DNA from 3 places in the Halobacillus sp. AWH4_228 genome. Region 2 is predicted to be linked to each of the others. Evidence: riboswitches for the same ligand, from Rfam matches in the RefSeq annotation. Region 2 holds a riboswitch; each other region holds the start of a gene.

Region 1 (6,778 bases), 1.3 Mb from region 2:
CATCCGGCTATCCGGATACGTTCCGCTGCATGCTGCTCGGAGGCGGCCCCGTTCCGAACGTGCTGTTAAAGAACTGCTCTCAAAAGGGAATCCCTGTTTTCCAGACCTATGGGATGACGGAAACCTCCTCACAAATTGCGACATTGAGCCCTGCTTCCGCTTTTGATAAAGCGGGATCTGCAGGAAAAGCATTGAGCCTTGCCGAGCTGTGGATCGACAGTCCGGTTCCCGGGGAGATTGGAGAAATCATTGTCCAAGGTCCGATGGTTTCGAAAGGCTATTATAACCGCCCTGCACGGCAGGAACCTTATATTCATACCGGGGATCTTGGGTATCAGGATGAGGACGGCTTTTTATATGTCGTCGACCGTGTGAAGGATATGATTATTTCCGGCGGTGAAAACGTGTACCCTGCTGAAATAGAAAGCGTGCTTACAGAAATCCCTGGTATTAAAGAGGCCGGCGTTACGGGGCGTCCGGACGATCGCTGGGGGGAAGTGCCGGCAGCTTTCCTTGTGGCGGAGGATGAGACGATCAGGGATGAGGACATCTACCGTTATGTCCATGAAAGGCTGGCGAAATATAAGCAGCCGGCTGATATATACTGGGTTCAGGAGCTGCCGCGAAACGCCTCCAACAAGTTACTGAGAAGGGAATTGTTTTCCCTGACAGAGGGCGGGGACCGATGAAAATCGAGAAAATCATCCTCAAAAAAATTGAGCTGAAGATGAAACATCCCTTCCGTACGAAAAGGGGAAGTCTAACGTCACGTCCGCTTATTATCGTTGAAGCTCACGATCGCTCAGGCTTGACCGGATATGGAGAGGTGACGGCATTTCCAGAGCCTTTTTATACGTATGAAACGACAGCCACGGCATGGCATGTCCTCGAGGGTTTTCTTATCCCTTTGTTGGCGGGAAACGCCCTTTCCCACCCAGCGCAGTTTCAGGAAATCGCAGCTTCCGTGCAGGGCCACCCGATGGCCAAAGCAGGATTGGAAGGCGCTGTCTGGGATCTTTATGCCAAACAGAAGGAAACAAGCCTTGCCTCTTTGATCGGTGGAACGAGGAAGATGGTACAGGCGGGAGCTGTCCTTAGTCTGAGTGACCACCTTGAGCAGGATATTGCTGAACTGCAGATGGAGGGCTATGAAAGGTATAAGCTTAAAATCATCAAAGGGAAGGAACGGGAAATGATTGAATCGGTTCGGGCTGCTTCTCCGGATCTGCCCATTATGATCGACGGGAACGGGCAGTATGATGAAGCGGATATGGAGAATTTGACCGCTTTGGATCGTTATGGCCTGCTGATGATAGAGCAGCCTTTCCGTTCCGGCGATTTTTATCTGCACCAGCAGCTACAGAAACAGATGCAGACACCGATCTGCCTGGATGAATCGGTGACCTCATTTCAAGATGCTGTACAGGCGGTTGAATTGGGAAGCTGCCGGATTATCAATGTGAAAATCAGCCGTGTAGGAGGATTGGCGGCCGCCAAAGAAATCCATGATTTCTGTGCCGCATCCGGAGTACCGGTGTGGTGCGGGGGTATGGTGGAATCAGGGATATCCAAAGCCCATAACCTTGCCCTTGCCTCTCTGCCTAATTTCACCATACCGGGAGACTTGTCCGGGTCGACGCGTTATTTTGAAGCTGATATTGTAAAGCCTCCCTTGAAAGTGCAGAAAGGCGCCTTACCTGTGCCTCAAGGTCATGGGATCGGCATAGAAGTCGATGAGGAAAAGCTGGCAGAGGCAACACAGCTGTCTTCCACCCATCTCCTTTCCTAAATGGACTCATAACCTTTCCCTTCATGGTTCACACTAAGGGAAAGGAGGGTGAAGATGGAACGAGATCAGTATTACATTAACATCGGTACGCGGGAGATTTCAGTAAATCATGATGCTAATAATGATGATTTTATTATCTACGCCACCCCTGAAGAAGTGACGGCTCTGCGTGAAGTGTTTGATGAGATTGCCCAGGCAGACGGCCGGTCCTTTTACAGGGCTCATATTCCATTTATGCCTTACCATCAGGATCAGGATAACGATGATACCGATGAGGATATGCATAAGGCTTTCCAGCAGATCTATGATCTGGGTGATGAAATGACGAAGAAGCATATTGAGGAAATGGGCGTATTGAAAAATTGAGAGAAGGGCCGCTTCCCCTTTTGAAGCGGTTCTTTCGTACATAATCGGGGGATTTTGTGTCGGTACGGACCGGAAATCCTACAAGTAGAGAGGGACTGGTTTGTATTTGCGGCTGCTTATGGTACGATTTAAACAGGAAAGCGAACGTATAACAAGGATTAAAGGCAGTTGAAGAGACATGAAAACTTTTTATGATTTTTATCAAAATCCTGTCCGGTTATCCTTCGAGGATCACCCTTTTTCTGAAGAGCCGAAACATGTGTGGATCATCTGCCGCTTTCGTGATCAGTGGCTGTTAACCCGGCACAAAGACAGAGGGCTCGAATTCCCTGGTGGGAAAGTAGAAGAAGGGGAGACGGCGGAACAGGCAGCAGTAAGAGAAGTGAAAGAAGAAACAGGAGCCGATATTGATGATCTGACTTATCTTGGGCAGTATCATGTCGATGGAAAAGGCGGAACTGTCATCAAGAATGTCTATTTTGCTACAATATCTGAGCTGGCTGATCAGGATCATTATTTTGAAACGCATGGTCCTGTCCTTTTCCGGCATCTGCCGGGAAACTTGAAAAATAACGACCGGTTCAGCTTCATGATGAAGGATGAGGTTCTGCCGGAATGTTTAAAGCGTCTGGAACACCGCTAAACAGAAAAAATCCGCCGTTTGGATAACGGCGGATTTTTTTCTGTTTAGTTTGTGTGGTGGGTCGGGCCGGCCTGTTTGATTTTATCACTGGCATACGTGAACTTTTTGAAGTTGGCATGAAACTTTTCAGCAAGTTCTTTGGCACTTTCATCATAAGCGGCAGGATTGTTCCACGTTTTTCTCGGGAATAAGACTTCGTCCGGTACTCCCGGGCAGTGGGTCGGGATGTGAAGGCCGAACACAGGGTCTTTATAAGTTTCGGCAGAACTCAGTTCACCTTCCAGAGCGGCATGGATCATGGAACGCGTGTAACTCAGTTTGATACGCTCGCCTTCTCCGTAGGCTCCCCCTGACCAGCCTGTATTGACAAGGAAGACGTCCGTATTGAACTGGTCTATTTTCTCTCCGAGCATTTCAGCATATGCTGATGGAGCAAGCGGAAGGAAAGGGGAGCCGAAGCAGGCGGAGAAAGTCGCTTCCGGCTTGGTAATCCCTCTCTCTGTTCCAGCCAGTTTACTCGTATAGCCGCTTAGAAAATGGTACATCGCCTGTTCTTTTGTTAAACGGCTGATTGGTGGGAGGACTCCCGTGGCATCAGCTGTCAAGAAAATGATGGCATTTGGGTGGCCGGCAATACTTGGCTGGACTGTATTATCAATGTGATCCAGTGGGTAGGCGGCCCGTGTATTTTCCGTCAGGCTCGTATCGTCATAATCCGGCGCGTGCGAATCCGGCTGAAGGACGACGTTTTCCAAAACCGAGCCGAAATGAATGGCATCATAGATCTGCGGTTCTTTTTCTTTGGACAGGTTGATGCACTTCGCATAGCATCCCCCTTCAATGTTAAAGACACCGTAGGGGGACCAGGCGTGCTCATCGTCCCCGATCAGGCGGCGCTGAGGATCAGCGGACAGAGTCGTTTTTCCTGTGCCCGACAGACCGAAGAACAGAGCAACGTCGCCTTCTTTGCCGATGTTGGCCGAGCAGTGCATCGGAAGGACGTTCTTTTCCGGAAGCAGGTAGTTCATGACGGAGAAGATGGACTTCTTGATTTCCCCTGCGTATTCTGTTCCTCCGATGAGGACAACGCGGTGTTTAAACGAAACCATGATGAACGCTTCGGAATTCGTACCATCCACGTCAGGATCTGCTTTGAAGGTTGGAGCAGATATGACAGTGAACTCTGTGTCATGCTCCTCCAATTCGGATGCCTCCGGCCGGATGAACATTTGGCGGGCGAATAAGTTGTGCCAGGCGAATTCTGTAAGAACCTGCATAGGAAGGCGGTAGCGCTCATCCGCTCCTGCAAAACCTTTGAAGACGAATAACTCCCTGCGGTCTTTCAAATAATCGAGCACTTTATGGTATAATTTCACAAACGTATCATCGTCAATAGGCTGGTTCACAGCACCCCATTCGACTTTATCTTCGGTTACGTCGTCACGGACAATGAATTTGTCCTTTGGTGAGCGTCCCGTATAGGTACCTGTCGTAGCCTGAACGGCCCCTTTTTCCGTTAGTGTACCTTCATTGCGGTATAAAATCTTTTCCACTAAATGTGGAACAGATAATTGGTGGTGGACATGGTCCTGGGAAAGTAGAAGATTAAGTTCTGACAGTTGGTTTATTGTACTCATATGCATCGTCCCGCCTTTGCAGTTTAATAATGTGAGATTAGTATAACACATTTATTTTAATCGTCCATACTATTCAGTGGATTGTGGGAAAGTTTTCAACACTGCCATATTTCATGGCTGTTATTATCCTATGATGGTTTGAACAGAACGTTTATCCAGGTTGAATCTGGATGGAAGGGGTGCGTCGAAACCCGATGAATCCAATTGACATTAAACACGCTTTTCGATACGATAGCTGAGAACGGAAACTCTCTTATCCAGAGTTGGTGGAGGGACAGGCCCTTTGAAACCCAGCAACCGTCCGCAGGGACATGGTGCTAACCTGAAGCAAGGAGTCAGCTCCTTGGACGATAAGAGCGAAAGGAAGCAGCCCCTTTCCTCGGTATAGGAAGGGTTTTTTCTTTTTATAAGAAGGAAATGTCCATGACCAGGCCTTGCCGCCTGTTTATTATTTCTGACTGAGAACGTGCACGAAAATGTTTTCGGATCCAGGATGACACTATGAAATGAACTTATGTTTTTCTACACATACTGGTAAAGAGTTCCGTCTAATACTTTGTACTTACAGAAGGAGGAGTTTTTAGAATGCCAGCGAACCGCCGGTTATTCACATCAGAATCCGTGACAGAAGGTCATCCGGACAAAATCTGTGACGCTATTTCTGATGCTATTTTAGATGAAATTTTAAAAAACGACCCGAATGCAAGGGTGGCATGTGAGACAACAGTAACTACGGGACTTGTCCTGGTTTCCGGTGAAATCAGTACGAATACCTATGTTGATATTCCATCGATCGTGCGCCAGACGATTAAAGATATTGGATATACACGAGCAAAATACGGCTTTGATGCAGATACATGTGCCGTTTTGACGGCTATTGATGAGCAGTCCCCGGATATCGCAGGGGGAGTGGATGTTGCGCTTGAATCCCGTGAAGGGAAAATGAGCGATGATGAAATAGAAGCCATCGGTGCCGGTGACCAGGGACTGATGTTCGGCTTTGCCAACAATGAAACGCCCGAATTGATGCCGCTGCCTATTTCTCTTGCCCACAAACTTTCCAAGCGTCTTTCTGATGTCCGCAAAGACGGAACACTCGATTACCTTCGTCCTGACGGCAAGACGCAGGTAACGATTGAATATGATGAAAATGATCAGCCGGTCCGCGTGGATACGATTGTTATTTCGACGCAGCACGCTGAAGAAGTCACGCTCGAACAGATCCAGAAGGATTTGAAAGAGCAGGTGATCGGGCCCGTTGTACCGGAAGGCTATATTGATGATGAAACCAAATACTTTATCAATCCGACCGGGCGTTTTGTAATCGGAGGTCCTCAAGGGGACGCCGGTTTAACAGGACGTAAGATCATCGTAGATACGTACGGTGGATATGCGCGTCACGGTGGTGGTGCCTTCAGTGGGAAGGATGCGACCAAAGTGGACCGTTCTGCTGCATACGCGGCTCGTTATGTTGCGAAAAACATCGTAGCTGCAGGTCTTGCGGATACAGTGGAAGTCCAGCTCGCCTATGCAATCGGGGTGGCCCAGCCGGTTTCCATTTCCATCAATACCAGCGGGTCCGGCAAAGTGTCGGAAGAAAAGCTGGTGGACGCTGTGCGTGACTTGTTTGACCTCCGTCCTGCTGGAATCATTAAAATGCTCGATCTTCGTAAACCTATTTACCGTGATACGTCTGCCTACGGCCATTTTGGACGGACAGATGTTGAGTTTCCATGGGAACGTACGGATAAAGCGGAAGAGCTCAGCGGTCGTTTTCAATAAAAAAAAGCTGTTTCCTTGTTGGAGGAAACAGCTTTTTTTATTTTCACGAGTTGCACTAACGGCAGAGTACGCATTGATTTGATACGGCTATCCACTTCCCTCTGTATGTCTTCTGATCATGCAGGCATCGAGCTGAAAAGCATTTCAGCCCCGAAGGTTCTTATAGTACTGCCCTTTTGCGACATACGATTTCCGGATCCGGTCCATTTCCTTGTAATCCTCTTCTGTTAAGGAACGGATCACCTTGGCCGGCCGTCCGAAGGCCAGTGTATCCGGAGGGATTTCTTTTCCGGGCGGAACAAGGCTTCCTGCTCCGATAAAGGCCCGCTCCCCTATGACAGCGCCATCCAGAATCATGGATCCCATGCCGATCAAAGCGTCCTGTTTAATGTGTGCAGAATGCAGGGTAACCTGGTGCCCGACCGTAACGCCGTCTTCCAGTATGAGAGGCTGGTCAGGGCTTTGGTGCAGCATGCTCAGATCCTGGACATTTGTGTTCTTACCGATATGTACCGATGAGACATCGCCGCGGATGACCGTCTTAAACCAGATGCTTGCGTT
Region 2 (6,778 bases):
CTCATAGGAAGAATAACCAAAGGATATTGAAACTTGTTGTGAGGTGGGAAATCAAATGGATATCGTCGTCATGGCCCGTGCCCTTTTCGGAACTTCCCTGGGCTTCCATATCATCTACGCCACTATCGGTGTAGGGCTTCCCGTGATGATCATTATTGCGGAAGTTATGTATTTCATTAAAAAAGACAGCGATTATGCCCTGCTGGCGCGAAGATGGACGAAGGCTTTCGCCATCCTGCTTGCTGTATCGATCGCATCCGGAACAATTGTCGGCGTAATGATTTCCCTGCTGTTTCCTGATTTCATGGAAATCGTCGGCCAAGTCATCGCCCTGCCGTTCCAGATGGAGATTTTCGCTTTCCTGATTGAAGCGGTTTTCATGTCGATTTATTTATATGCGGCGGACCGCCTGCCGCCGACGCTCCGTCTTGTGAGCATCATCTCTGTTGCTCTTGGAGCGACTGCGTCGGCCATACTGATTACGGATGTGCATGCCTGGATGAACACCCCGGCGGGATTCCGGATGCTGCCGGACGGGGAGATTACAGACATCGATACGTGGGCGGCCTTTTTCAACCCGAGCTTCGGCGTCACCGCCATTCACGTTACCCTTTCCGCCTACATGACGGTGGCTTTTCTTGTGGCTTCCGTAGCCGCCCTCCGCTTGATGAAATCAAAAATCACTGATCAGGAGCGGGCCTACCATAAAAAAGCGTTGATGATCGCCCTTTATTTCGGCGCGTTGATGTCTTTGGGAACAGCGATCAACGGCCACGAAACCGCTCAAATGCTGCATGAATACAACCCAAGAAAACTGGCAGCTGCCGAAGGGCTGTTCGAAACTCAGCGTTATGCCCCGCTTTCTGTCGGAGGCTACACATCCCTCGAGGACCAGCGGGTGAAGTACGCCATTGAAATTCCATACGGACTGAGCTTCCTTGCTGGTGACCGGTTTGATACCGAAGTGATCGGTCTGAATGAATACCCGCAGGAGCTGTGGCCGCCCTTGTATGTCCATATTCTGTTCAATGTCATGGTCGGCATCGGTACCGTCCTGATTGCCGTCGCTTTTGCCGCCTTGTTCTGGAAACTTGTTCTTAAAAAAGAGTTTCCCGGATGGATTCTCGCCATCCTTGTCGTCAGCGGCCCGCTGGCTCTGCTGGCGATTGAAGCCGGCTGGTGCTTCAGCTGTATCGGGCGTCAGCCGTGGACGATTACAGATGTCCTGAGAACAGGGGAAGCTGCAACAAAATCCAAAAGTGTCGGTTTTCTCTTTTACTTGTTCATGGGTTTGTACATCACTCTGTTGTTCGTCACAGGATTCGTCCTCCGGTTCTATTTCAAGAGAAACCCTGTCAGCCGGGACTTGAGCTCTCAATAAAGGCAGAGAAAGGAAGAACATTTCATGGAAGCTTCAACACTGGCCGTCACCATTTTGTGGAGCCTGCTGTTCATTTACGCAATGCTTGGCTCTCTTGATTTTGGAGCAGGGTTCTGGGGGATGATTTATGGAAAAAGTGAAGAGAAAAGCGCCTCCCAAATTGCGAACCGCTTTTTATCTCCGACGTGGGAGGTCACCAATGTATTCCTCGTCATCTTCGTCGTATCTGTGGTCACGTTTTTCCCTTATGCAACGACGCTTCTGAGCAGTGTCCTGCTTGTTCCTGTCGCGCTCGGACTGCTGCTCCTGACGATCCGCACCACCTTTATGGTGTTCCAGCACTATGCTGGGAAATTTGTCGGACTCCTTCGTGTCACCTCCGGGGTCACAGGGCTGATCATTCCTGCCCTGCTCGTTAGTATTCTCCCGATCACCCTCGGTGGGTTCATCAGTTTCGAAGATGATTATCCACGGTTGGAATACGGAGATCTTCTGACCCATCCGACGCTGTACATGCACGTATTGTTCGGCCTTTCGACAGAACTGTTCATTTCTTCCGTCTTCTTAATGGATTATGCCAAGGAAGCCGAAGATTGGGACGCGTATGATACCTTCCGGAAACATGCTCTTTGGCTCGGACCTGTCAGCATCGCCGTCGCTATGCTGACCATTGGAACGTTTCCTGAAGAAGCTGGTTGGATCGTTGATAATATTGAGCAGAACTGGCTCATCTTCGGTCTTTCCTTATTGTTTTTCCTGATCGGCTATGTTCTTTTGTTTTTGAAAAAACCGGACGGAAGAAAGGGACGGGCCCGACCTGCCGTCATCATGATCGTGCTGCAGTACGGATTCGCTATTTATGCCTACGGATCCGCCCACCTGCCGTACTTGATTTACCCTGATTTAACAGTCAGCGATGGGTTCACCAACGCGTCCACCTTCTATCCGATGCTGATCGTTTACGCCGTCGGGTTCGGAATTTTGATTCCAGCCTTCTATTTATTCTGGAGGTTGTTCCTGAAAGACCGGCGCTACTTAAAGCAGCAGTAAGCACATGCAGCCACTTCCCTGCGGGGATGGCTGCTCTTTTTTGTTTACCCACTTTCTGTAAAAGGGTACTGAACTACAAAAAAGGAGAAACGCTATGACAGAACTATCGAACTCCTATTTGGAAGAAGCCATTGAAGACAGCCGTCCCTATGCTTCTCAAGGAAAGGTGAATATGAACCTTCCTGATTACGGGGAGGCAAATAAAGACTACCTCGGCGTCAGCATCATCACGACAGACGGCTCGAGTTACAGCGCCGGGGATCATGATAAATACATTCCGATGCAGAGTACCTCAAAAGTCATCAGCTTGATGCTTGCTCTCCAGGACTTCGGAAAGGACCGTGTTTTTCAAACTGTAGGAATGGAGCCGATGGGAGATTTCTTCAATTCCATCAGCCAGCTGGAATCCTATGACACAAGCAAGCCTTTCAATCCGATGATTAACGCGGGCGCCATCGCTACAGCTTCCCTTATTAAAGGACAGAGCGTGGAAAACCGGTTCGACCGCTACATGAATTTCTTAAAGAAAATCACCAGCAACGATCATCTAGAAATGAGCGGTGAGATGTACGAAGCAGAAAAGGCGAACGGCTCGCGCAACCGTTCCCTCGCCTACTTTATGCACAGCACAGGAACCCTTGTGACCGATGTGGAAGAAGCGCTGGATTTATACTATCGTATGAATTCAGTCATGATGTGCTGTCATGACTTTGCCCGGGTCGGCTTGTTCCTTGCTAAAGGCGGTCTCGATCCAGATACGGAAGAAAGCTTGATTCCTGCCCACCACCTAAGAACCGTAAAAGCCATCATGATGACCTCCGGGATGTACAACTCCTCCGGTCACTACGCAGTCGAAGCTGGATTCCCGTGTAAAAGCGGAGTATCCGGGAGCATCATCGGTACGGTTCCTGGAAGAATGGGCATCGGTGTCGTCGGCCCTGCCATTGATGAAAAGGGAAACAGTACAGCCGGCGGCGCTTTGATCAAAAAAATGTCCAGGGACCTGAAATTAAATATGTTCGGCATAGAAAATACAGAAAGGACGAAGGACCATGCCTTTTGATTACGATCTGGATTTTGATTCCATTGATTTCAGAGAAGAACCCGGAAAATACCGCGTCGGGCGCGGAGAACAGGGGGTGCTTCTCGTCGAGCCCTACAAAAGTGAAATTCTGCAGCACTGGCGCTTCAAAACACCTGAGATCGCAAAAGAGTCGTCAGAAAAAATCTACGCCATGTTCGAAGAGTATAAGAAAAACGATGATTTTGTCGGCATGGATATGGCCCGTAAATTCCTCCAGATGGGGTATACACGCTCGCGACGGTACGCCAATTATAAAGGCGGAAAAAAATACGATGACGATGGAGATATCAATGACCGGGATATAGATGAGGAAAAAGCAGAATCAGCCCGGATTTTCGAAGAGAAATGGATCAAAGTCCGCGAAGATGAAGAATACCTTGAGAAAAAACGGGCCCACCAAAAGGAATACGGATAAAATCAGGACGTTCCGATTAAAAATTGGAAAATCTTCCGCATGCATATTGTCAAAACTTTCTGAGTAGTGTAGAGTAGTCATCAACATTTACATGAACTTACAATTATATTCTTATCAAGAGAGGCAGAGGGACTGGCCCTGTGAAGCCTCAGCAACCCCTGGTATCGACCAGAAGGGTGCTAACTCCAGCAAGTTGTTGATCAACTTGAAAGATAAGAAGAAGCCTTGGATATCCAGGACGCCTTCTTCTTAGAGAAGGCGTCCTTTTTGTTTTCACACTGCTTCCTCTCTTGATCGGTTCATAAACGAAAGGAGTATTTTTATGTGTCACACGGAAACAAAATTCGTCCAGACAGGAAACCAGCGGAACGAACCGTATGGAGCGATCAACCCACCGGTTTACTTTTCCACCCCTTACCGGCACCCAGGGCTCGGGGAATCTACAGGGTTTGATTATACGCGGACGGGCAACCCGACAAGAAAAATCCTGGAAGCCTCCATCGCCGATATCGAAGAAGGTGATGCAGGTTTTGCCTTCAGTTCCGGAATGTCCGCCATCCAGACCGTCCTCTCTCTTTTCCGCGAAGGAGATGAAATTCTCGTATCCGAAGATTTATATGGAGGGACCTACCGCTTATTTGAACATATGAAGGAGCGTTACCGTCTGCAGTTTACCTACCTGGAAAACGAAAAGCTGAATGACCTGCCTTCTTATGTGACCGAACGTACGAAAGCCGTTTACATTGAAACTCCGACAAATCCGCTCATGCACCAAACCGACATCAGGCAGATGGCCGGACTAGCAGAAAAACAAGACCTCCTGCTGATAGTCGACAACACCCTTTATACACCAGTTCTCCAGCAGCCGCTGAAGGAAGGAGCAGACGTCGTCATTCACAGCGCGACGAAATACCTGGCCGGACATAACGATGTTCTGGCCGGACTGCTTGTCAGTAAAGGCGCAGACATCAGCGAAAAGCTCGCTTTTCATCAAAATACATCCGGAGCTGTCCTGTCGCCGTTTGACTCCTGGCTCGTCATGCGCGGCATGAAAACCCTGCCTCTACGAATGAGGCAGCATGAAGGCAACGCGAAAGCCGTCGTTCAATTCCTGGAGGATCATCCATGTGTGAGTGATATTTTCTACCCAGGAAAAGGCGGCATGGTGTCCTTCCGACTAAAGGAAGAAGCCTGGATCGATCCTTTTCTAAGAGGATTGAATTTAATCAGTTTCGCGGAAAGTCTCGGAGGTGTGGAAAGCTTCATCACCTACCCCGCCACCCAGACCCACGCCGATATCCCTGAAGAAGAACGCGTCCGCTACGGCGTGTGCAATAAACTGCTCCGTTTTTCCGTAGGCGTGGAGCACATCGATGATCTTTTGAGAGATCTTCAATCTACTTTGAGTCAATTACCTAAGGAGGAATCCGTCCAATGAATACCCATTCCCTGCAGACCCGCCTGCTTCACAACGACCAGAAGTTCGATCCGCAGACCGGAGCGGTGAGTGTCCCGATCCAACAGGCCTCAACCTTTCACCAACAGGATTTTGACACACCGGGGGATTACGACTACAGCCGGTCGGGAAACCCGACAAGAACAGCGTTGGAAGAGACGATCGCCGGCCTTGAAAACGGCACGAAAGGCTTTGCTTTCGCCTCCGGAATGGCAGCGATTTCCACAGCGTTCATGCTTTTATCCAAAGGGGATCACATCGTTATAACCAAGGACGTATACGGGGGGACTTTCCGAATGATCCACGATGTTCTCCACCGCTTTGGAATCGATCACACCTTTGTTGACATGACCGATCTTCATGAAGTGGCTACAGCCATAAAGCCGAATACGAAGCTGTTATATATTGAAACTCCTTCCAATCCAACACTTGAAATCACTGATATAAGGGCAGTGGCAAAACTCGCCAAAGCGAACAACTGCCTCACCTTTGTCGATAACACCTTTATGACACCAGCCCTGCAGCGTCCGCTCGACCTTGGCGCCGATCTTGTCCTCCATAGTGCAACGAAGTTCATTGCCGGACACAGTGATGTCGTTGCCGGCTTAGCTGTGACCAACAGGGAAGATGTCGCAGAGGCTCTTTCTTTTCTACAGAATTCTTTCGGATCTATTCTGGGCGCACACGATTGCTGGCTCGTGCTCCGCGGCCTGAAGACACTCCACTGCCGAATCACCCAATCATCTCAATCAGCGGCAAAAGTCGCAGAAGCTTTATCCAGTCACCCTCTGGTCGAGCACGTGTACTACCCAGGCTTCCGCTGTCATCCGGGGAATTCCACCCACACGTATCAATCCGACGGGTATGGAGCCGTTCTATCGTTCCGCCTCCGTGACGAGGAGGCGGTCCGCCAATTCACAAAAGCGGTCGAAATTCCGGTGTATGCCGTAAGTCTTGGAGCTGTCGAGTCGATCTTATCGTACCCGGCGCGGATGTCCCATGCCTCCATGCCTAAGGAGGAACGGGCCAAACGCGGCATCACGGACGGACTGCTGCGTTTATCGGTCGGATTGGAAAAGCCGGAGGACCTGATCGCAGACTTTTCGCAGGCTTTGAACCAAATCGAACGGACTACTGAAGACAGGAGGGTGAGTATATGACATTACGTGAAGCCCTCCATAGACAAACACTGGTCGGAGACGGGGCGATGGGGACTCTTCTTTATTCCTACGGGGTCGACCAGTGTTTCGAGGAACTGAACCTTTCGCATCCAGAAGAAGTGAAAAGCGTTCATGACGCTTACGTCCAGGCAGGAGCCGATTTGATTCAAACCAATACGTACGGCGCCAATTACATCAAGCTTGGCCGTTACGGCCTCGAGGATCACGTGAA
Region 3 (6,778 bases), 1.8 Mb from region 2:
TCAATGCCTGGCCCTCCGTAAAATAGATCCGAGTGATTTCCCCATCTTCATTTGTGTTTACTCTCCCACGAACATCAGCCGTTTCACCATTATCTACATTCACCTGGTAATCAAAAATATAATCTGTTGCTACGTCGCTTTGCTGGATGTCTTTATTTTCTACTTCCATCTTCACTTCACTGCTGTACGCTTGTTGGTGATACCTTGTAAGCAGATTCGTCTTCATCGCCTGATCCATATAATCCTCCGTTAAATAGGGTGCGAACTGCTCCGTATAATAGGCATGAACCTTTTCATAACTGCCTTCTTCATACAACTCCTTAACCTCTTCTCCCGGTCCTGTGAACAGCTGCGCGAGCACTTTCGATACATCATCTTTCGTTGTGGTATTTTCTTCATGGTCTAAAGAAGACTGGGAAGATGTGCATCCTGCAGTAAAAAAAAGAACAGCAAAGACAATGGAAACCTTTTTGATCATGAAACAACCTCCACCTCTCCTTCTTTCCTGACTCTACGAACACCAGGGGTATCCAGTTTCAAAATTTAGTAAATGATTCCTTATTTTAGAACATATCAAACGTTGTTGACGAAAAAAAGAAGCTGCGTTTAAGCAGCTTCCTTGTCTACTCTTGATTTTTTTGTTTCCCAAAATGGAAAATGCCGACCAATATACCCAGGGCCGTCATGCATAAAGCGAGAATAAGTCCGGCCCACGGACCGACCCCGGCAATGAATGGGACAGAAAGTGCGGTGACGAGGCCACCTCCTAAAAATGGTTCATAAACGAGCTGCTTATATCCGAAAGCTTCAAATGCCGGGGACTCGTTGTCCGGATCGACGATGCGCATCAATAGAAGGCCCGTGGCCGTCACCCCCATGGATTGACCAAAATCTCCGATCCCTCGTTCAAACCAGTAATTTGGAATGATCTTGGGAGCAAGGAAAATAAAGCTGAAGAGGTTCCATGAAATCCCGGCCACAGCCAAAATTAAGAAAGGCACAAGATAGTCCCCGATCACTTCCAGGGAAACCGTTGCGATGGCTGAGATAATTAACAAGTCCAGAGCCAGCCCCTGGATGCGGTTCACCATTCTCCGATCAATCAAATTGTATTTATCATTTTTGTTAAAGAAAATCTGAATGATAATGCCGCCGAACATAGCAACCGGAAACAATGGAATGTATGTCATGAAGCTTGATCCTGTCCAATTGGCAATCGTGATGCTTTCAAGTCCGATCAGCCCTTGTAAAATACCCCAGCCAATCAGAATGGCGACCATTATGATGGAGAGGTGGAAGGATAACGGCTCGATGGATTCAGGGCGGAGAGTCATTTTCCCGGCAGGTTCACGATTCTGATATTCCATAATGCCGCTCTTCCGCAGTTCAGAAAATCCATCAACATCCTTGATGACCTCGGTCTTGTTGTTCCGGACCGCCCAGTTAATCAAGATAATACCAAAGATGACCCCTGATAAAACACCCACAGTGGCCAGGCCGATCGCTAAATCGAAGGCTTCTGAAAAACCTAGCTCTTCAAATGTACTTGCCATTCCCGCCGCTGTACCGTGTCCTCCTTCAAAAGCCACTTCAATAAGAGCACCGGCCATCGCTGGAATATCGAAAAAGGGTGTTAAAATCAGCAGTACGACTAACAAGCCGATGACATACTGTCCCCACCCGACGGCCCAGCCAAAGGCAAGCTGAGGGCCGCCGTAGGTCCACACGTCTTTCAATTTAGGCATAGCCGCTCCCAAGAAGAGAGAAGCAAATACTACGTTAATCATTAACCCTGGAAGGGCTGACCAAACCTGGATAATCGTATCTGTCATAATGCCGTTCGTTAAGAAATGCCCTTCTGCCACAAATTGGGCTGCAATTTTCCCAAGCACCTGCGGACCTAATAATAAAGCTATAAAGCCGCCGATAATCGATGCCGGCAGAAAAAGATCCTGAAATATTTTCACTTTTACTCTGATAATCTTCCCGATGATAAGAAATACACCAATGTATAATAGCGCAAAACCTATTTGTTCCGGACTCATTATCCCATCACCCCGCTGTTTTTAAACTTCAATTCATGAATAACCTTTTCCCCCGATTCCCGCTGAAAAAAGAGTTTTAAACGCTTATGAAAAAAGAAAGACTTTTCAATCATTTCCTTTGAAAAGTCTTTCTTTCTTATACATCCTATCCTAGATCCCAACCGATCCCCTCTATGGAAATCATCCTCTTTCCTGAACCTGATGACAGGCACTGTTCCTGAACGAAATCGATGATTTTTTGGAGGTGTGGATTCTGAGGGGGTTGTGGCCTTATACGATTCATCAACAAAAGCCGAATTGAAAACGAAATGAACTTCGACCATGGGTAACTTCAGCAAAGAACGAGGTTTACGTTTCATCATCGAATGGGGAATGCTTTACCTACATGTATAATTCGGTCTGTATTATTCCGGCTGCCTTAGTAAAAATAATAGAAAACCCATCTGCTTCTCTATCTTTTCAGCGACTGTGATATTCATCTATACCATAGTTCATATCCTGTCATAGAATGTACTATCTTGATATTCAGGAGGTGTATGGTATGAATCATAAACCGTGTAAAAAGGATTCTCATCCCGATGTGGATGTAATCACCTGCAGCTGCTGTGTTACTGGACTAGCTAATCTCATCTCCAGCCGTTTCCGCTGCGGAGATACGATTGGCATCACTTTCTTCGTAGAAGAAGGAGCAGGCATTTTTGTCGGCAGGTATCGAGGACTGGAAGACTATGTTCTTGAAATCGATGATCTACTTGTACCTGGGACAACCAGTTTCATTCCACTATGTGATGTAGGGAGTGTCGAAAAAGGCCTTCCGCTGCAGGAGGAACCTATGCAGATCAGCAAGGTCACCAGGGTGACAGAGTAAACGTATAGATCGACCCTCTCATTGAACAAAGAAAAGGGAGCCACTTTTATCGTGCTCCCTTTTTTTTCGTGATGTAATCTGAAATCCCTTCACTCATCCTGATGCATTAGTGGCTCCAGTTCAGCTAGTAAGCGAGTGGTTTCATCCAACAGCTCTTGGTATTGCACAATGCCGGTGATCAATACGGCTGTGTAGACGCCTGTACCCAGTATAAATAAAACTCCCTTCCAAAAAGGATTCAGACTCGTATCCTTCTCTTTGATGCTGGATTTCAATCTTATAAGTTTAGATAGAGGGAAATAGAACAATAGCAGGACATAAGAAAGGAAGGCCGCATACATTTGTCTTAATTGTTTTTCATTCACCCAGAGATACGTCAGTTCTTCCGGCTTGTCCTCCAGCGACTTCCAGCTTATAACAGTTTGATGAACGGTGCTTCCTCTCCAATTATATTCTTCGACCCTCGTTGTCTGATCTCCCAACTCTTTGACGCCTACCCCAAAAGGAGCGGGAGTATCTCCGAATGATACGACATGATACACAATAAAGATAAGAATGATGAATAGAAAATGGATTGCTTTGTCCATGCTCTCCTCCTCTCCCACCTTGAGACAACACTTTCATCTTCTATTGAATCTATTTCTCTAAGGTTTCCATCAATATGTAAAAGTACCGGGGATCACCTGTGTTGAAGTACGTATACCACGCTTCCAGGGTTCTTTCCGAAAAAACGTCCAAGTGCTTAAGTATAAGATTCGCAAATAAAAGGGCTCCTGCAGAGCTGGCTGTTATAAGGTTCTGATCCGCTACGGCCTTTATGTCCTTGTAATACGCCTCCCCATCATAGTTCGGACGGACCATATAAAGATATTCAAGACTGTTGCTGTTATGGAAACGAATGTTTAACAAACCGGCTTCAGCAAGCATCGGTGTGGCCCCACAAATGGCAGCAACCGTCGCCCCACAGTCCAGAAGCTTCGCTGCTTTATGTATGATGGGTTGATGGATACATCGGTTCCACGTATCTGCTCCGGGCAGCAGCAAAACGGTCGAAGGAGAAAGGAGGATCTCATCCGTGGTTATATCAGGTGTAATCCTCATCCCTCCTTTTGTCGTAATTGTTTCTTTTCCTGCCCCTGCCACCTGAAGTGAAACATCTTCCCGTCTTCTTTTAAAGTACTGCCCCGAGTTCAACTCAGCGGTTACATAGCCAAGTTCCCAGTCTGCCAAGGTATCTAAAGCATAGACATAAACGTTCATTCTACCAACCTCCATTTTTTACGCACTTCCCACCACAATCCCTAAGACAGAAAAACCATTCCTGTTAAGACAGAACACATCGCCTGCTCCCCCATACAAAACCTTCTATAAGGGACTACGAAATGCCTTGTATAAAGTTTCATAATGAAGAGAACCCCTCCACCTATAAGTCTACGTTCATTTTCCCATTATCGTCGAAACGGCGCTGCCTTCTTAACTTCCGCTTTTAAATACCGGTGTATTTTTTCCGAAAATTCTATTGATTCTCACTATATTTTCCTGTAATGTATAACGCAAGCGAAAGGATACACGTTGATCAAACGGATCAGCTGCTTTAAAAATTACATACGAACTTATCCAGAGAGGTGTAGGGACTGGCCCTTTGATACCTCAGCAACCAGCCATTGGCACGGTGCTAAATCCAGAAGGCAGTTATACTGCCTTGAAGATAAGGAGTCTTAGATAAATGGAAGGCCCCTTATCAAAGGAGGTCTTTTTTTAATGGAAATATACACCACTTCTTCTGTTAAAAAGAGCTCCATCAGAATCTGTGAGTCAGCATATTCCTTTAGAAGGATGAGCTTTCTAATATATTTATTCAATACCAAATGGAAAGGTTGTTGTGAAATGAAACGATCATTAGAGCAGAGGTTACAGGATGGACCCGTCATTTGTGGAGAAGGTTACTTGTTTGAATTGGAGCGCCGCGGCTATTTACAAGCTGGATCCTTCGTACCGGAAGTAGCGCTGGATAACCCGGAGGCACTCAAACAGACTTATCGAGACTATATGCTTGCGGGCTCCGACGTTGTGTTAGCATTCACGTATAACGGTCACCGCGAAAAAATGAGAATTATTGGAAAAGAAGAATTACTGGAACCGCTCAACCGTCAGGCAATTCGTCTGGCTAAAGAGGTGGCTCAAGAGCATCCAGAGGAAGAAGCTCTTGTGGCTGGGAACGTTTCCAATACCAACCTGTTCAATCCGGATGATCCTGAAGCTGTTGAGAAAACAAGGAGCATGTTTGCAGAGATGATCGGCTGGTGTAAAGAGGAAGGTGTAGATTTCGTGAATGGTGAAACCTTCTACTACTATGAAGAAGCTCTGATTGCTCTTGAAGAAATTCAAAAGCAGGACCTCCCTGCTGTCATCACATTCGGTCTGATGGGGGAGAACGTCTTGCGGGATGGCTATGAAGTCGAAGAGGCCTGCCGCTTATTAGAAGAAAAAGGGGCGCTCGTTGTAGGAATGAACTGTTTCCGCGGTCCGGCAACGATGCAGCCGTACGTTGAGAAAATCCGTAAAACCGTGGACGGTTATGTTGGGGCCCTTCCAATCCCTTACCGGACAACGGAGGAGCATCCTACTTTCTTCAACCTGCCGGACGGTGGCTGTGCCTGCACGCTCCCAACGGAAACAACGTTCCCAACATCTCTCGACCCGCTCTATACGAACCGCTATGAACTGGCGGAATGGGCTAAGGAAGCTCACGGTATCGGTGTGAACTACCTGGGACTCTGCTGTGGAGCGTCTCCGGCTATGCTTCGTGAAGTAGTCGAAACTGTCGGACGCACAGCTGTAAACTCCACGTATTCACCAGATATGAAGAAACACTTCCTATTCGGCAGTGATGACACGCTGCAGGATCATATAACATCGTATAAAACAAAAGCCTAAGCAAAAAAAACGCCTGTCCTACTTGGACAGGCGGCTTTATTAAAACGAAAACGGCAGGGCTCACAATGCATTTGGATTCCCCTGGTTTTCTTCCCTTTTGTATAAGGTGCGTCCTTCCTTAATTGTTTCTTCAATCTGTATTTCTTTGATCTGCATGGGGTCTACTTGGAAGGGGCTCTGATCAAGGATGACCAAATCAGCTAGCTTCCCTGCATGAAGGCTTCCTTTTGTCTCTTCTTCTCCATATTGATAGGCGGCATGAATCGTAACGGCTTGAAGAGCTTCATACACGGTCGTACGCTGTTCTGCTCCAATCGTTACTCCTGTTCTCGTTTTTCTATTCACAGCACTCCAGATCGTTTGAAGCATGTTCGGCTTGATAACAGGAGCGTCCTGATGGAAATTGACAGGAAGACCTTTCTTTATGGCTGATTTAGCCGGACTGATCCGGTTTCCCCGCTCTTCACCGAGGTTTTTCAAGTGGACATCTCCCCAGTAATACGTATGATCAACAAACATAGAGGGGATCATTCCAATCTTCTTCATTTCATCCAGCTGATCATCACGGACGGTCTGGCAGTGAATCATGACCGGTCTGAGCACATCTTTCTCCGGATCTTCCGTTTCTTCTACAGAAGCTTTATAGCTTCTCAGCAGCTGATCGGCTGCTGCATCTCCATTGCAGTGAGTTAACAATTGAACATCGTCTTGAACCGCCTGTTTTGTAAACTGCTTCACCTGCTCATCGCTGTACCAGGCACTGCCTCTATACGTTTCCTCTCCTTCATAAGGTTCCGTAAGCCAGGCTGTTTTCCCCTGCGGAGAGCCATCTAAGAACATTTTGTATCCACCAAGCTTCAAGCGTTTATGGTATTGCTTCGCATAAAGAGGGTTGGATGCAAAGATCTCATTCGGATTGGTGTCCATA

Evidence for each region. Region 2 has a riboswitch for S-adenosylmethionine ahead of ACXADP_RS00175 (methionine biosynthesis PLP-dependent protein). Riboswitches for the same ligand answer to the same signal wherever they lie in the genome.
Region 1: another riboswitch for S-adenosylmethionine. It lies ahead of metK (methionine adenosyltransferase); the one in region 2 lies ahead of ACXADP_RS00175 (methionine biosynthesis PLP-dependent protein).
Region 3: another riboswitch for S-adenosylmethionine. It lies ahead of ACXADP_RS09100 (homocysteine S-methyltransferase family protein); the one in region 2 lies ahead of ACXADP_RS00175 (methionine biosynthesis PLP-dependent protein).

What each region holds. Positions count from the first base shown of each region.
Region 1 is NZ_JBSWTE010000001.1:1,315,741-1,322,518, forward strand. Features, by position in the region: gene ACXADP_RS06505 (o-succinylbenzoate--CoA ligase) at 1-689, shown strand, start outside; gene menC (o-succinylbenzoate synthase) at 686-1,789, shown strand; gene ACXADP_RS06515 (hydrolase) at 1,844-2,155, shown strand; gene ytkD (RNA deprotection pyrophosphohydrolase) at 2,334-2,798, shown strand; gene pckA (phosphoenolpyruvate carboxykinase (ATP)) at 2,843-4,435, opposite strand; SAM riboswitch class I at 4,686-4,792, shown strand; gene metK (methionine adenosyltransferase) at 5,021-6,217, shown strand; gene ACXADP_RS06535 (gamma carbonic anhydrase) at 6,362-6,778, opposite strand, start outside.
Region 2 is NZ_JBSWTE010000001.1:30,868-37,645, forward strand. Features, by position in the region: gene ACXADP_RS00155 (cytochrome ubiquinol oxidase subunit I) at 56-1,381, shown strand; gene ACXADP_RS00160 (cytochrome d ubiquinol oxidase subunit II) at 1,406-2,431, shown strand; gene glsA (glutaminase A) at 2,526-3,494, shown strand; gene ACXADP_RS00170 (DUF4385 domain-containing protein) at 3,484-3,930, shown strand; SAM riboswitch class I at 4,039-4,149, shown strand; gene ACXADP_RS00175 (methionine biosynthesis PLP-dependent protein) at 4,253-5,368, shown strand; gene metC (cystathionine beta-lyase) at 5,365-6,546, shown strand; gene ACXADP_RS00185 (bifunctional homocysteine S-methyltransferase/methylenetetrahydrofolate reductase) at 6,543-6,778, shown strand, end outside.
Region 3 is NZ_JBSWTE010000001.1:1,815,223-1,822,000, reverse strand. Features, by position in the region: gene ACXADP_RS09130 (DUF4367 domain-containing protein) at 1-478, opposite strand, end outside; gene ACXADP_RS09125 (sodium/glutamate symporter) at 624-2,045, opposite strand; gene ACXADP_RS09120 (hypothetical protein) at 2,045-2,407, opposite strand; gene ACXADP_RS09115 (hypothetical protein) at 2,587-2,913, shown strand; gene ACXADP_RS09110 (hypothetical protein) at 3,003-3,500, opposite strand; gene ACXADP_RS09105 (DJ-1/PfpI family protein) at 3,550-4,173, opposite strand; SAM riboswitch class I at 4,524-4,628, shown strand; gene ACXADP_RS09100 (homocysteine S-methyltransferase family protein) at 4,801-5,850, shown strand; gene ACXADP_RS09095 (amidohydrolase) at 5,911-6,778, opposite strand, start outside.